2 regions of the Paenibacillus sp. FSL R10-2788 genome follow, and region 2 is predicted to be linked to the other one. Evidence: predicted binding sites of a transcription regulator. Region 2 holds the regulator's gene; the other holds the start of a gene.
What was found. Region 2 encodes LexA, which represses DNA repair genes until DNA is damaged. Its sites were predicted from a motif close to CGAACATATGTTCG; they were not measured.
Positions count from the first base shown of each region.

Region 1: the regulator LexA is predicted to act here: its motif matches at 2,984-2,997, upstream of recA (recombinase RecA).

Region 1 covers NZ_JBBOQA010000001.1:4,105,343-4,110,825, forward strand. Annotated here, with positions in the region: gene rny (ribonuclease Y) at 1-697, opposite strand, end outside; gene NSQ50_RS18130 (regulatory protein RecX) at 1,014-1,739, opposite strand; gene recA (recombinase RecA) at 1,850-2,914, opposite strand; gene NSQ50_RS18140 (competence/damage-inducible protein A) at 3,215-4,501, opposite strand; gene pgsA (CDP-diacylglycerol--glycerol-3-phosphate 3-phosphatidyltransferase) at 4,610-5,197, opposite strand; gene NSQ50_RS18150 (YajQ family cyclic di-GMP-binding protein) at 5,353-5,483, opposite strand, start outside.
Region 2 covers NZ_JBBOQA010000001.1:3,836,231-3,841,713, reverse strand. Annotated here, with positions in the region: gene NSQ50_RS17045 (cupin domain-containing protein) at 1-26, shown strand, start outside; gene NSQ50_RS17040 (MBL fold metallo-hydrolase) at 27-809, shown strand; gene NSQ50_RS17035 (hypothetical protein) at 859-1,437, opposite strand; gene NSQ50_RS17030 (hypothetical protein) at 1,657-2,037, opposite strand; gene NSQ50_RS17025 (L,D-transpeptidase) at 2,190-2,528, opposite strand; gene lexA (transcriptional repressor LexA) at 2,706-3,332, opposite strand; gene NSQ50_RS17015 (LysM peptidoglycan-binding domain-containing protein) at 3,584-3,997, shown strand; gene NSQ50_RS17010 (DUF896 domain-containing protein) at 4,107-4,316, shown strand; gene NSQ50_RS17005 (hypothetical protein) at 4,366-4,887, shown strand; gene NSQ50_RS17000 (HAD family hydrolase) at 4,922-5,483, shown strand, end outside.

The sequences.
Region 1 (5,483 bases), 270 kb from region 2:
GAGTTTCCAACGCACGAATATTACGGCCTTCACGACCAATAATCCGACCCTTCATCTCTTCATTCGGCAACGTAACAACTGAAACCGTTGTTTCCGCCACGTGATCAGCTGCACAGCGTTGGATAGCGAGTGTAATGATTTCACGGGATTTCTTATCCGCTTCTTCTTTCGCCTGCTGTTCAATTTCTTTGATCATTTGTGCCGTTTCATGGCGAACTTCTTGCTCAACATTGCTAAGAATGATACTTCTTGCATCTTCGATGCTTAAATTGGAGATACGTTCCAATTCAGTGACTTGGTTTTTGTAAATAACATCAATTTGCTGTTGGGTTTCATCAATTCGTTTCTCTTTGTTAGCTACTTGTTCTTCTTTTCTTTCAAGCGATTCCATTTTTTTATCCAGAGATTCTTCCTTTTGCAGCAAACGTCTCTCTTGCCGTTGGATTTCATTCCGACGTTCACGAGTTTCTTTCTCAGCTTCAGTACGGATTCTATGGACTTCGTCCTTAGCTTCCAATACTGTTTCTTTCTTCAGCGCCTCAGCGTCCTTCTTCGCATTCTCAACGATGACAACGGCTTCTCTTTCTGCGCTTTGGATTTTAGCTTCTGCAAGGGATTTACGAATAAAATAACCGAACCCAAAGAATATTGCAGCTACAACGAGAACGATAATGACCCAGATCCATGATTCCAGCATCTGTTCACCTCCTCGTTGGTTCCTCTCCAAGGTATATCCCTGGGAATTGTGCAGTTGTTTAACTATCCGTTCATCACCATACAAAAAACCGGTAAACAACCGATTGCCATACTGCACATGCTGCACATGCACACTGCCCGCCTTATCCGGCGATTACATTTCATATGAGTTGTACGTGAACCGTTTAAAACAGTCTCCTTTTTGGGAAGGAAAAAGGATTCTAATTTTATGCCGATTCATGTTATATTTTATTATTTATAAAAAGACATTGTCAAGAGAGTCGATATACGCATTAATGTCAAGAGAATCAGTGATTCTAGTAAAACTCCTCATCTTCACCTTCATAATTGTCTTCCGCAAGTAAAGTATTGATCACTTGGCGAACCATATCGCCCGAGAATCCACGGCGCATAAGGAAGGCTCCAGTCTTTCTTCGCTTATCTGAAGCGTCTCCACGGATGAGATTCCATTTCTTGCGCCCTGTTTCGAGTGCACTCTCCAGCTCTTGTTCAGGAGTAATATTCTCCAAAGCTTCCGATATAAGGGTTTTGTCAATCCCCTTCTCACGTAACTCTTGTCGAATCCACATCTTCCCTTTCCGCTGGTTCGCTATTCGTTGCTCCGCCCATTGCTTAGCATATAAAGGGTCATCAAGAAATCTTTCCTGCTGTAGCCGCTGCACCACTTCCGCAATAATAGTCTCTCCTATTTCCTTCTGGCGTAAACGGCGAGTCATTTCCATAGCGGTGCGTGGTTTACGTTCAAGATAACGGAGGCCTTCCACATAAGCTCGTTGACGCTCATCAGCTACAACAATTTCTTCCAAATCAGCCTTCATAAAAGAATTACCAGTAATCATTCGATATTTAATCATGACGTCCTCGTGCACAGTCATGTTATATGCTCCGAAATGTATGATATAACGGTGGTCAGATTTCTTTTGACGTTCTACTTTAGTGATCTCTAAGAGTTCTCCTTCAGGAAAATCAGATAACACCTGCTCATCTTGTTCTTCTGCTTCAAAATCCAGTTGTATTACCATAGTTGTTTGTCACCTCATAGCAATAGATCAGTTATCGTCTTACTTTCAATACTTGTTAAGAAAAGACACCCTGCAACAATCAATCACAGGGCGTCCTATTGTTTAATATACTATTCGATTTCGAGGAGCAATTTTTCTTCTTCCTCTTGCTCTGCAACAATCTCATCATTATTCGGCGCAGCAACAATAGTGGATAAATTACTTGCTTCACGGATCTTATTCTCAATAATAAGGGCAATATCCTGATGTTCCTTCAAAAACTGCTTAGCATTCTCACGACCTTGGCCGAGACGCTCGCCTTCGTAGGAATACCATGCACCACTCTTATTCACGATATCCATTTCAGTACCGATATCTACAAGACTTCCCTCTTTGGAAATCCCTTCACCATACATGATATCAACATCAGCCTGTTTAAATGGAGGGGCTACTTTATTCTTCACAATCTTGATCTTAGTACGGTTACCAACCACATCGTTCCCCATCTTGATGCTCTCTACGCGACGTACATCTAAACGTACAGAGGAGTAGAATTTCAATGCACGACCACCCGGAGTTGTCTCAGGGTTACCGAACATAACACCGATCTTCTCACGAAGCTGGTTGATAAAGATAGCAATCGTATTCGATTTGCTAATGGCACCAGAAAGCTTACGAAGTGCTTGAGACATCAAACGAGCTTGCAGTCCGACGTGGGAATCACCCATATCGCCTTCAATTTCAGCCTTAGGTACCAAAGCAGCAACGGAGTCAACGACAATAATGTCAACGGCTCCACTACGAACAAGTGCTTCGGCGATTTCCAGCGCTTGTTCACCCGTATCTGGCTGAGAAAGCAGCAATTCATCGATGTTTACGCCCAAGTTACGTGCATATTTCGGATCAAGCGCATGCTCGGCATCGATAAAAGCAGCTTGTCCGCCTTGTCTTTGCACTTCTGCAATAGCATGAAGAGCAACTGTTGTTTTACCTGAAGATTCCGGTCCGTATACTTCAATAATACGTCCCTTTGGAAGTCCGCCTATACCTAACGCAATATCAAGTGCCAAAGATCCGCTAGGTACAACTTCCACTTGCATATGCGTGGATTCTCCCAGTTTCATTACCGAACCTTTACCAAATTGTTTTTCTATTTGACGAAGCGCCATATCAAGCGCTGCACGACGATCTGACAATCAGACCACTTCCTTCACTGTTTATAGTAATATAATAACGTGTTTTTAAGGTCTTGCCAAGCTTTTTTTCGAACATACATTCGTTTTTTTTGTCTTGGGCGTTATTTATCCCTTTTATTGTAAGCCTCCCTCCGGAGATAGAAGTTAATTAAATTCTCCACTTCACCGGACATCAACGACTTATGATCATGAGAAAGCATCGTGATCAAAATCTCTGCAAATATACAAAAAACCGCAGCAAAGAAATCTCAGTGCCACGGTTCTTCCGTATGTGTTTATTATAACTGGGCTAATCTCCCATTACAAGTCTGAACCCTCAAGAGGTGTCTCCACCTTGCGTTCCTCAAGTCTCCGCCAGAGACGATACAGCAAAGCCTTAACTGTTCGTAAGCGGATATTTTCCCGCGTACCTTTAAGATTAAGCTCATAAACCTCTGTCTTACGTCCCCGTTCAGCCAAGCCGATAAATACAAGTCCAACAGGCTTTCGTTCAGAATAACCCGGTCCAGCTACACCTGTAACAGATAAGCCGAAATCGCTGTCTGCAATCATTCTCACTTGGTCAGCCAACACCTCGGCAACTTCTCGGCTTACGGCTCCAGGGGCATTGGGTCCCTCCAAATAAGCACTTGGCACATTCAGCAGCTTTTTCTTTAAGTCATTTGAATAGCAGACGATTCCGCCGGCAAACATCGAAGCACTGCCTGGAATATTTGTTATACTCTCCATCAGCAAACCTCCGGTGCAGCTCTCTGCCGCACTTAAGGTCAGGCCGGCATCCGCCATCCAATCCACTATCAATTGCTCTAGCGGCACATCAATGTTCGCATACAAATGTTCCGGCAAAATCTCCTTGATTTGTTGTTCCAGTATCTCCAGCTTTTTTGTAGCTTCATGCTCAGAAGGGGCCTTTGTCGAAATACGAACAGTTACCTCTCCCTCTTTGGCATACGGAGCAATCGTTGGATCAGTCTGACTGCGAATCAGCTCAATGAGCTTGTCCTCCAGCAGTGATTCTCCGATGCCGGCAAATTTGAGCATTTTTGAATAAAGCGGTGTTTCGTTCGTCAAGGCGTGCTGCTGTAGCCACGGTACTGCTTTATCTACGAACATCGGTTTCATCTCACGAGGTGGACCTGGAAGCACAATATAATATTTCTTCTCATGCTCAAAAGCAATCCCAACCGCAAGACCGATTTCATTCGGCAACGGTGTAGTTCCTTCAATTATAAGTGCCTGTTTGCGGTTATTTTCGGTCATAACGATCTTACGATCATCAAAGAAACGTTGTACATGATCCATCGCCAAACGATCAATGTGGAGCGTTCTACCTAGCGATGCAGCCAGTGCGTCTTTAGTCAGATCATCCTCAGTGGGGCCAATTCCGCCTGTAAAGATAATAACGTCGGCCCGACTCTGAGCGATCTCGATGGCTTGCTGCAGGCGGCTGCTGTTATCACCGACAACAGTTTGAAAGTATACATCGATCCCGATGGCAGCTAGCTCTATAGACAAAAACTGGGCATTACTATTCACGATTTGACCGAGCAAAAGCTCTGTCCCTACTGCAATAATCTCCGCTTTCATACCTGGCTTTCGCCTCCTAGTTATAATGTAGGTACACTGCTTTTAGATTTCAAAAAAGGTAATAGGTGCTTCACCTATTACCTTTCCTTGTATGTCCAGCTTACATTCTTACGCATTATGCAGCTGTAGCAGATCCTTATTCTTCACAAAATAATCAATTCCAGAATAAATAGTGATCAGCGCTGCGGCCCAAATAGCAATATCGTCTACAGGAATACTGACAAATTGAAATGGGAAATTATTCAACAACAGCAGTGAGATCGCAACAATTTGTACAACCGTCTTTATCTTGCCCCATTTGCTGGCGGCAACCACTTTTCCCTCTAGCAATGCAATCTGGCGAAGTCCGGTGACTGCAAACTCACGACTGATGATTACAATAGCAATCCATGAATCGCATCTGCCCAGCTCCACAAGTGAAATCAGAACTGCAGATACCAGCAGTTTGTCCGCAAGTGGATCAAGGAGTTTACCGAGATTGGTGACCATATTATATTTCCTAGCAATGTAGCCGTCTATTCCATCCGTGCTGGCCGCAAGCAAAAAGATTACAGCTGCTACCAAATGATTAACAGATAGCTGAAACGAGCCCCAATGTATCGGTTCTGGATAAAAACTGAAATCCACCAGTAAAAAAAACATCATAATCGGGATCAGGCAAATACGAGCTAGCGTGATGCGGTTGGGCAAATTCACTGAAGTTTTCCTCCCCTAAATCGTTCATACAAATTGCCTAAATCAGGCTAATCCATTTCTACTTAAGCAAGTATATTATAGCAATAAATAGGTGTCAAAAAAACAGAAAGCACCCCGCGTTGTTAGTGCTAATAAGCACTGCGGGGCACAAAATTCTATTTCATGTTCATGAATTGTAGATCCAGCGGCAAATCAGCTTTACGCAAAATCTGAATAATCTGCTGCAAATCATCGCGGCTCTTGCCGGTTACACGAATTTGATCCCCTTGGATCTGGCTCTTCACCT
Region 2 (5,483 bases):
GGGAAAAATGGAATGGGGGAGCGTAATTGATTAAAGATCGTTGGTTTACAGTAACGGAAATTGATCCGACCACCTATGCAATCAGTGAATATGGACATTGGGAAAAGGTGCATTCTTTTTTACTCTTGGGGCAAAAACAAGCCGCGTTAATTGATACGGGATTAGGTATTGATAATATAAAAAGAATAACGGATCAGTTAACGGATTTACCTATCGCTGTCATAACTACACATGTGCATGCAGATCATATTGGCAGTCACGGACAATTCGAGACAATCTATGTTCATAAAGAGGATGAGGATTGGCTGATTAACGGAATAAAAGGCTTGTCCCTTGCCCAGATTCGAAAGGATATGAGTCGAGACATCACCCTTCCTGTTCCTGAAACCTTTGATCCTAACACCTACATACCTTTTCAAGGGAAACCAACGGCTCTTTTACAAGAGGGGGATGTGCTCGACATAGGTGGGCGCGAAATAGAAATTTACCACACACCAGGTCATTCGCCAGGTCATATCAGCCTATTTGATCATGCCAACGGATATCTGTTTACAGGTGATTTATTATATGACGTTACGCCAATCTATGCTTTTTACCCTTCGACTAGTCCGGTTGATTTAGTGGCATCCTTAGAGAAGATTACAGAAATTCCAGGGGTTACCCAAGTATATGGCTCTCATAATACGCTGGGTTTAGATCCATCTATTTTACAAGAGGTCAAAAAGGCAGTTCGCGAGTTACGTGAGCAAAAGGTAGTGGCACATGGTACGGGTATTCACCAGTTTGATGGGTTTAGTGTGCAATTTTAGGTTCTTTCTATTTCGAAATCAAATGAGAGGTATGGCGATAACAACTTAATTATTCAGATACGATTGACCTGAAGAGTGCATGCAATTGTTGTACTTGGGAGTAAGCTTCCTTGTACTGGTTGTCGGATTGTCGAATAGGCAATAAACCCGGCAAGAAGGAAATACAATACACAGGCGTTTCTTTGCTGTTCATATATATTTTAAGCGTGAGTTCTTCTATCACATTAGCTTCTTCATCAGGTTCCTTAAGGACGTTAATATCTGCACTAGTTGCAGTTGTTTTGCTGTTTTGTTGTCTTTTGGAGACTTTTGAAAGGGTAAGTGCGTTAACCACAATCTCGGATCCCATTACATTATCGAAAGAGTATAGCTTTGCTACTGCTTTTTTGTTGTTCTTCGGATTTCTGGTGCCTATTGCTAATTTTTTATTAGGTTCGTTAAGTGCGATCAAGTGAGATTGATTGGGGGGAATGAATGTTTTGGTGAAAATGATGTTAAAGGATGCAGCCGCATTAACTAGCATAGAAATATCAGATGAAGTGGATAGCGTTTTCAATTTTATAATGGCGGCACTTAGAATTAAAACAACTCCTAAAATAGCAAATAAGTACACTAAGATAATCAGCATATAATCACCTCCCAGTTATCTCATTAGACTCAAATTGTTGCTTATTGAAAGATATGCCTGAATGATCCCCACTAGTATCTTTTAAAAGGGAAATTCGTGGAATTATAGGATCGGCTTCGGAATTAGCCCAAAAAAAGCACCCGGAGAAACCTGCCGATTCTGCAAATGGCGCAAAATTGGGGGTTGCTGCAAGGGTGCTTTTTAAGGTAAGTATGTAACCTATAGAAAATTGAAGGCAGTGATATGATCGGTATAAACAATCAGCTGTTTGTATTCGATCGGAGTCCCATAACTAGCATAAGGTCTTACAGTAACGTCATTGAGGACAACAAAGTTATAGCTGAAATTTTTATCAGGGTGTTCTGCTCCCAAATAAGATATGTATTCGTCTACTATTACATCATCCATCAAAGATTTTAAATCAAATACATCCTCTTTGTTGGAGACGGCTGGAGAGACGATTCCCTGAATGCTGCCAAAAGAGGTGAGCAAATTCACTTTTTTTCCACTAGCTTGTTCATCATTTAAAAGTAAACCGGACAGCTTACCCAGTGCATCGACTTTAAAATCGACGAGGGTTCTAATTTTTGAGTTATTCAAAACTAAACACATCCTTTTCAATTTGCAATCCTGTTAACAATATTCGACATATAATCACCAAACTCCTAGTATGCTAATGAAAAAATACTTACTTATGTAATGACCCCCATTCTGTATATGGTGATTTGGGGGCTGTGACGTCCTCAGCGAATTCAATTCCTTATCGTTACTCGTGTTCCTATAGGGACGATAGCTGCGAGTGTTAACACATCCTCGTTGTACATCCGGATACAGCCGTGGGATACCTCTTTCCCAATGGAGGAAGGATCATTCGTTCCATGAATCCCGTAGTGTGGTTTAGACAGTCCCATCCAAAAGGCACCAAAGGGACCGCCTGGATTGGGTTGTTTGTTAATAATCGTGAATTCTCCCACTGGGGATTGGGTTAACATCTTACCAATACCGACAGGGAAACCTCTAATCACAATATCATTGTCCAGAAGATATAACATTCGTTGGGTCAGATCTACAATAATTCGGTAATTTGGCATTATGCACAACACTCCTTTCTAATTAGGATATGAGCAGAACGCCTAAACGGTTATTCATAGAAAATGCCCATTTTAGCGAACGAGAACAAATGTTCGTTAGTGGTTGAGAAAGCAAAATACACAGAAAAAAGGCTGTTCCGCATTTGCGGAACAGCCTTTTATGGTAGGAGTGCATACTTAGTGGATATCTCGAAACAATCCGATGACTCTTCCGAGAATAGTTACGCGATTAAGGCGAAGAGGCTCATAAGCTGGATTCTCCGGCTGAAGCCGTATATGATCACGTTCCTTGTAAAAGGTCTTAACGGTTGCTTCATCTTCTTCAGTCATGGCTACAACGATATCTCCGTTGTCCGCTGTTTGTTGTTGGCGAACAATTACATAATCACCATTCATAATGCCAGCATCCACCATACTATCACCCATAACTGACAGCATAAATACTTTGTTGTCACCTACATAGTGAGTAGGAAGTGGGAAGTAGTCCTCGATATTCTCTGTAGCAGTGATAGGTACCCCGGCGGTAACTTTACCTACGACAGGAATCCGTGAGATGGTCTGGGCGAATTGGTGAACATTCTCTGAATCCTCTTGGCCTAGTAATTCTATTGCACGTGGCTTCGTTGGATCTCGACGAATAAGTCCCTTCTTCTCAAGCCGGTCCAAATGACCGTGAACTGTGGAGCTGGAAGCAAGGCCAACAGCTTCTCCAATTTCCCGGACGGAAGGTGGATAACCCTTGCTGCGGACTTCGCTTCGTATAAATTCCAGGATCGCCAGCTGGCGACTTGAAATCTTTGACATTGGAATCAACCCCATATAGTAATGTTTGGGAAAATTATAACATAGAACTACCGTTCGCACAAACATAAGTTCTAACTATTATAAATATTAATCTGCTAGAGTTAAAAAATGGTAGACAAATGATAATAAAATGAACCACTTGAGTCTCTCGAAAAAAAGAGAACAATTGTTCTGAAATAGTATTGAACAAAACACATGTTCGTGTTATTATGAATTCGAAAGTAAGAACAAGTGTTTGGAGGATGATAATTATGCTAAAATACAGTACATACCGCAGCATCTACGATAAGGCCCCAGTGGTTGAATCTTTAGGACATAATGACGTTGCCCGTAATTCCGCTAAGGTGAAAGAGATAACGGAACGTTTGCTAGGAGGGATGATTTCGTTGTTCCGTCAGGACTTCTTTATTAAGTTAATATTGATTATCGTGCTAGTATTTTCTGGCCTAACAGTAGTGGGAAATGTATTTGCAGGATCGACGACTATAATGAAGGAAGAGAAGCGGATTGTGGTTGAACGTGGAGATACACTATGGAGTATTGCCCTTAAGAATAAACCGGCTGATATGAAGACAGTTGTTTATATAGAAGGAATTAAACGTTCAAGTGGGATTAAGAGTAGTCAAATTAACGCTGGAGACATACTTACTTTACCTATTTATTAATTTTCTGAGAACATAATAGAATGACCAGTAGAGCTTGCAGGGAGTAGACCTTGACAAGCTCTTTTTCTCATGGCAGAGTTAGAATTAATTTATAGGGGGAGGGAAAGTATTGAATATTGATGAGTTGGTCGCGCGAATTAACGAATTGGCACGCAAACAGAAGAGCGTAGGCCTTAATCAAGAGGAAGTGGCGGAACGCGCCAAGCTTCGTGAAATTTACCTGGGGAATATCCGCAATAACTTCCGAGCACAATTAAATACTATTGAAGTAGTAGATAACGATGAGCATGAACAAGGTAACAAGGGGCTTAAACATTAGCTCGCTGTTCCTTTTCATAGATATTTCAGGATGACTAGGGGGAACGCACATGGCCCGTTCTTGGGAAAGAATGGTTCAACGCAACACACAGCAAATCAACAAGCAAAGAAAGAAACAAGGCAAGGATACGATTTATGCCTCTAAATCTCCTACCCAGAATGCCGAAGTCTTTAAAGGTCGCAACATTGCATTTCCGGTAGTGTTAGTGATACTTGGCACTATGTTTTGGGTAGTTGGTTCTATTGATCAGGCCAAAGGAAATGGCATGCTGGCTAATTGGTTGGGAGTAGTACTGTACTATTTGCTGGCAGCGCTATTGTTCTTCCGTCGTCCGTACTTGAAGGTGGAAAAAGCAAGACTGTCTACTATTAAATTCAATCGCGAACGCGGGCTTCCAGCTGCAGATATTGAGAAAATCACCCTTTCGCGTGGAGCTGTAGTCATTAAGCACAAAGGGAAACGTACGAAATGGATTTTCACAAGACTTATGAATCGCTATGATACTAATGCGATGAGTACACGATTAGAAGCATTTGCTAAAGCTCACAACATTGAAGTAGTTCACGAATAGAACTAGACCAGTTAAAGGGAGAGGGAGACCTGTAATGCCAATTTCTGCTGTACTATTTGACCTTGATGATACATTGCTGTGGGATGATCGGAGCGTCGAAGAAGCATTTCGTTCTGCTTGTGAAGCCGCCGGGGATACGATTGATCCACAAGAACTAGAAGTTGCAGTTCGTAAGGAAGCAAGTAGCTTGTATGAATCTTATGAGACGTTCCCATTTACAAAGATGATCGGAATTAATCCATATGAAGCACTCTGGGCTAACTTTACGGCAGGTGAACAGCCAGAATTCCGTCAATTGGAGCAGCTTGCACCGGTTTATCGTAAAGAGTCTTGGCGTCGCGGACTTGCAGCCTTAGGGGTGGAAGACGAAGCACTAGCTGAGACCTTGGCAACTAAATTCGCAGCAGAGCGCAGAAAACGTCCATACATCTATGAAGAAACAATGCATGTACTGGAGCAGTTACGGGGTCAAGTGAAGCTTTTGCTACTTACGAACGGTTGTCCTGCACTGCAACAAGAAAAACTAGATGGTGTGCCAGAGTTAATTCCTTTCTTTGATCATATTGTGATTTCCGGAAGCTTTGGTAAAGGCAAAC